DNA from 2 places in the Streptomyces sp. NBC_00569 genome. Region 1 is predicted to be linked to the other one. Evidence: predicted binding sites of a transcription regulator. Region 1 holds the regulator's gene; the other holds the start of a gene.
What was found. The regulator HspR, encoded in region 1, represses chaperone genes until heat shock. The targets are predictions, from matches to a motif close to TTGAGNNNNNNNNNCTCAA.
Positions count from the first base shown of each region.

Region 2: lon (endopeptidase La) is a predicted target of HspR. The motif match lies at 913-931, and genes of this name have one in related genera.

Region 1 is NZ_CP107783.1:5,020,116-5,022,571, reverse strand. Features, by position in the region: gene dnaJ (molecular chaperone DnaJ) at 1-513, shown strand, start outside; gene OHO83_RS22590 (heat shock protein transcriptional repressor HspR) at 518-982, shown strand; gene OHO83_RS22585 (substrate-binding domain-containing protein) at 1,375-2,456, shown strand, end outside.
Region 2 is NZ_CP107783.1:3,950,520-3,952,975, forward strand. Features, by position in the region: gene lon (endopeptidase La) at 1-890, opposite strand, end outside; gene OHO83_RS17595 (rhomboid-like protein) at 1,065-1,739, opposite strand; gene OHO83_RS17600 (spermidine synthase) at 2,106-2,456, shown strand, end outside.

The DNA of each region.
Region 1 (2,456 bases):
ACACCCTGTGAGGTCTGCAAGGGCTCGGGCCGTGCGAAGTCCTCCCGGACGATGCAGGTCCGCATCCCGGCCGGCGTCTCGGACAACCAGCGCATCCGGCTGCGCGGCAAGGGAGCCCCCGGCGAGCGCGGCGGTCCCGCGGGCGACCTGTACGTGGTCGTGCACGTGGACTCCCACCCGGTCTTCGGCCGCAAGGGCGACAACCTCACGGTCACGGTGCCGGTCAGCTTCCCGGAGGCCGCGCTCGGGGGCGAGGTCAAGGTCCCCACGCTCGGCGGGCCCCCGGTCACGCTCAAACTGCCCCCGGGGACGCCCAACGGGCGGACGATGCGGGCCCGTGGCAAGGGCGCTGTCCGCAAGGACGGCACCCGTGGCGATCTGCTCGTCACGGTGGAGGTCTCGGTCCCCACGGATCTGACCGACATCGCGAAGGACGCTCTCGAGGCGTACCGGAAGGCGACTGCGGACAGCGATCCGCGGGCAGAACTGTTCCAGGCCGCGAAGGGAGCATGAGCGTATGGACGGCCGTCGACGACAGAGTTCCTTTGTTGGCAGGGCCTACGAGCTGACCGACGAGACTCCGGTCTATGTCATCTCGGTGGCCGCCCAGCTCAGCGGGCTGCATCCGCAGACCCTGCGCCAGTACGACCGTCTCGGCCTGGTCTCCCCGGACCGCACGGCGGGCCGCGGCCGGCGCTACTCGGCCCGCGACATCGAACTGCTCCGCCAGGTGCAGCAGCTGTCGCAGGACGAGGGCATCAACCTCGCGGGCATCAAGCGCATCATCGAACTGGAGAATCAGGTCGCGGCGCTTCAGCAGCGGGTCGCGGAACTCTCGACGGCGGTCGAGGGCGCCGCGGCGGCGATGCAGCAGCGCGAGGCGGCCGTCCACGCCTCCTACCGGCGGGACCTGGTCCCGTACCAGGAGGTCCAGCAGACGAGCGCGCTGGTCGTCTGGCGGCCCAAGCGGTCGTCCGAATAGCCCGGGCGAGCGGGTTGTGAAGCCGGTGTGAAAGGGGCCGGGAGGTGAGAACCTCCCGGCCCCTTTCGTATGCGCCTTCCTGTGCGCCTTCCCGTGCGTTTTCGGGTGGGCTTCGGGTGCGCACAGGCTGGTCAGAGCTGGTGAAGACGGCACGGAGGTCATGTGTTCGAACAGTGAGTTTGCTCACTGGGCGGACCGGCGCGGGAGGGCTGCGGGGGCCGGGACTGGTGCGGCTACTGGGGTTACCCCGAGTATGGGCGGGTTCACCTCCGGAACGCACGGACCCGATTACGAGTCGTTACGGATTCACCTCTTGACGCTGCGATTCAGGCCGAGTTGGCTTCCAGCCACCTCGGCCGCAACGACGCGGTCACTTCAGGGAGGTATGGAAAGTGAATCCGCGTACGAAGCGCGCCGCCTTTGTCGGCGTGGCGTCCGCCATGGCCGTGGCCCTCACCGGGTGCGGGAGCAGCTGGCTCGAGCCGGAGAGCGACTCCGCGGGCAGGGCGTCCGCCCGGCAGAACCAGGACCTGAAGATCGGCGTCCTCCTGCCGGAGAAGGAGACCGCGCGCTACGAGAAGTTCGACTATCCGCACATCAAGAAGGAGGTCGAGGACCTCACCAGCGGCAAGGGCAGGGTCCTCTACGCCAACGCGGAACAGAACGCGAAGCGCCAGGAGAGACAGGTCGACCAGATGATCGCCGACCGGGTCGACGTACTGATCCTCGACGCGGTCGACTCCAAGTCCATCGCGGGATCGGTCAAGAAGGCCAAGGACGCGAACATCCCGGTCATCGCCTACGACCGTCTGGCCGAGGGCCCCGTCGACGGCTATGTGTCGTTCGACAGCGACCAGGTCGGCCATGTGCAGGGCATGGCGCTCCTCAAGGCCCTGGGCAGCAAGGCGTCCAAGAACAGCCGGATCGTCATGATGAACGGCTCGGTCACCGACCCGAACGCCGCGCTCTACAAGGACGGCGCCCTGGCCGAGCTCAAGGACCAGGTGACGATCTCGAAGTCGTACGACACCAAGGACTGGAAGCCGGAGAACGCGCGGGCCAACATGGCAGCCGCCATCCAGGCCGTCGGCGCGCAGAACATCGCCGGTGTCTACTCCGCGAACGACGGCATGGCCGGCGGCATCATCGCCGCGCTCAAGGCCGCCGGTGTCACCGACCTCCCGCCGGTGACCGGCCAGGACGCCGAGCTCGCCGCCGTCCAGCGCATCGTGTCGGGCGACCAGTACATGACGGTCTACAAGCCGTATCCCGAAGAGGCCTCCACCGCCGCGCAGATGGCGGTCCTCTTCGCGCAGCAGCGCGACATCGAGTTCAACGCGCTCGCGAAGGACCGCGTCGACAGCCCCACCACCCCGAACGTGCCGTCGCTCCTGGTCCAGGTCGTCCCGATGACGCAGAGCAACATCAAGTCGACGGTGGTCAGGGACGGGATCTACAAGGTCGGGGACATCTG
Region 2 (2,456 bases), 1.1 Mb from region 1:
GTGCGGATCCACGAGCCCTCGGGGGACTGGTCGCTGGACCGCTCCAGCTTCTCGACCTCCTTGAGCGCGGCCTCACGGACCTTCTCGGGAAGGTCGGCGGCCTCGACGCGCGCGCGGTAGTCGTCGGACTCCTCACCCTCCGACTCGCCGTTCAGCTCACGCAGCTCCTTGCGTACGGCGTCCAGCTGGCGCCGCAGCAGGAACTCGCGCTGCTGCTTGTCGACGCCTTCCTGCACGTCCTTGGCGATGGACTCGGCCACGTCCTGCTCGGCGAGGTGCTCGCGCAGCTGCTCGGTGGCCAGCTTGAGCCGGGCGACCGGGTCGGCCGTCTCCAGAAGCTCCACCTTCTGCGGGGTGCTCAGGAAGGGCGAGTAACCGGAGTTGTCGGCGAGCGCGGAGACGTCGTCGATCTGCTGGACGCGGTCCACGACCTGCCAGGCGCCGCGCTTCTTCAGCCAGTTCGTGGCGAGTGCCTTGTATTCGGTGACGAGCTCGGCCACGGAGCCGGGCAGCGGCTCCGGCACGGTCTCCTCGACCGCGAGGCCCTCCACCCACAGGGCGGCGCCGGGGCCGGTCGTGCCCGCGCCGATCCGTACGCGGCTGCGGCCGCGGATCAGGGCACCGGGGTCGCCGTCGGCGAGCCGTCCCACCTGCTCGACGGTGCCGAGGACGCCGGTGTTCGCGTACGTGCCGTCGATCCGGGGAACAAGAAGCACCTTCGGCTTGCTGCCGCCCACGGATCCGCTGGAACGGGCCGCCGCCTGGGCGGCCTCCACCGCGGCGCGTACGTCGTTGTCGTTGAGGTCCAGGGGCACCACCATTCCGGGCAGCACGACCTCGTCGTCGAGCGGCAGCACGGGCAGGGTGAGCGGTGTGGACGTCGATGCCATGATCTCCCCTTAAGCAGTCAAGTTGAGCTATGCCGACTCAATGCACGTGAGCCTCCGAATGTTCCCCCGGCGCTGTTCGCTCTCGGCGATCAGTGGACGGGCAGGGGAAAGCCACAGCTCAGAGGGGGTGTGTGACGTACCCGACGATGGGCCGGCCGGGGGACGGGTGACGCGTCAGGCCACGGACGGTCCCGGCGCACGGCGCCACCGGCGCACCAGCGGCCAGGTCCCGACGCCGATGGCCAGCGCCATGAGGTGACCCCAGCTCGTCATCGGGTCCGTGAACTCGACGAGGTCCTCGACCAGCATCCCGCCGACGACGGCGAGCACGGCCCAGCGCGGCCAGGGCGTGAGGAGACCCGCGAGCGCCCCGACGCTCGCGGCCACGCCGAAGCTGATCCCGTAGTCGAGGCGGTGCAGCGAGCTCTCGGGCAGATGTCCGGCCATCACGGAGAGCCCGACGGGCACCTCCGTGGCGAGCGTCGCCACGGTGTGGCCGAGGACGAAGACACCGGCGGTGCGCCGGCCGCCGATCCGGCGCTCCAGCGCCGTGAGGACGACCAGGAAGGCGATCGCGAACGGCGACGTGATCCCGCCGTCGATCCACAGCGCACTGGCGACCAGCACGAACACGGGCGTGTGCGCGAGGTGCGCCACGTCGGTGCTGGAACCCCGCAGCGCGGACGCGACGACGCCGGGTTCGGCGAACAGCACGAAGAGAGACGTGCCGACGAGCACGGCGGCGTAGGCGAAGGTGAACGGCGTTCCCGTGGGCGTCGGCAGCAGCCGCCAGGGGCGAATCCGGCGCCGGGGGCCGACGGTCTCGGGCGGTGTGCGCTCGCCGGTCACGGATCCGGGAGCGGCGGGCGCGCTGCCACAGGCCGCCGACTGAGCCGGGACGGCATCGAGCAGGCGCCTCGAAGCCTCGGGCGGCGTTGCCGGAGAATGCGTCCCCGGAGAAGGCGTCGCCGGAGAGACAGCCCCCGAAGAAACAGCCTTCGAAGAAATGTCCGCCCCGCCGGCCTCGACCGTCACGCCACGCTCCACCTGCGGCATCCTTTCCCTTCCGGCCCGCCCCAGCTTTCGCCACTCGTACCCGCGCTGTCCATGACCGACGCCACGTGCGGCATGATCCACAGGACCTGCACAGGAGTGCCCCCAACTCCGTTTCCAGGGACGGCCAGGCGTCGCGCCGGTTGCGGCAGGATGGACGCCATGTCCACCTCGTACCCCGTCCCGTACGACACCGACCACACCGCCCCCGTCGTTCTCGACCGGCGCGAAGGGCCGTTCGGAGAGGTCGTACTGCGGCGCCACGGCGCGCTGCTCCAGATCATCGCCAACGGATGCTTCCTGATGGACACGTCCGACGGCCGCTCCGAGCGCCTCCTGGTCGACGCGGCGCTGGACGCCCTCGACGACCGCCCGGCGCCCGGAATTCTCATCGGCGGGCTCGGTGTCGGATTCTCCCTCACACACGCGGCTGCGCATTCCCGCTGGGGCCGCATCGCCGTCGTCGAGCGCGAGCCGGCGATCGTCGACTGGCATCGCGAGGGCCCGCTGTCC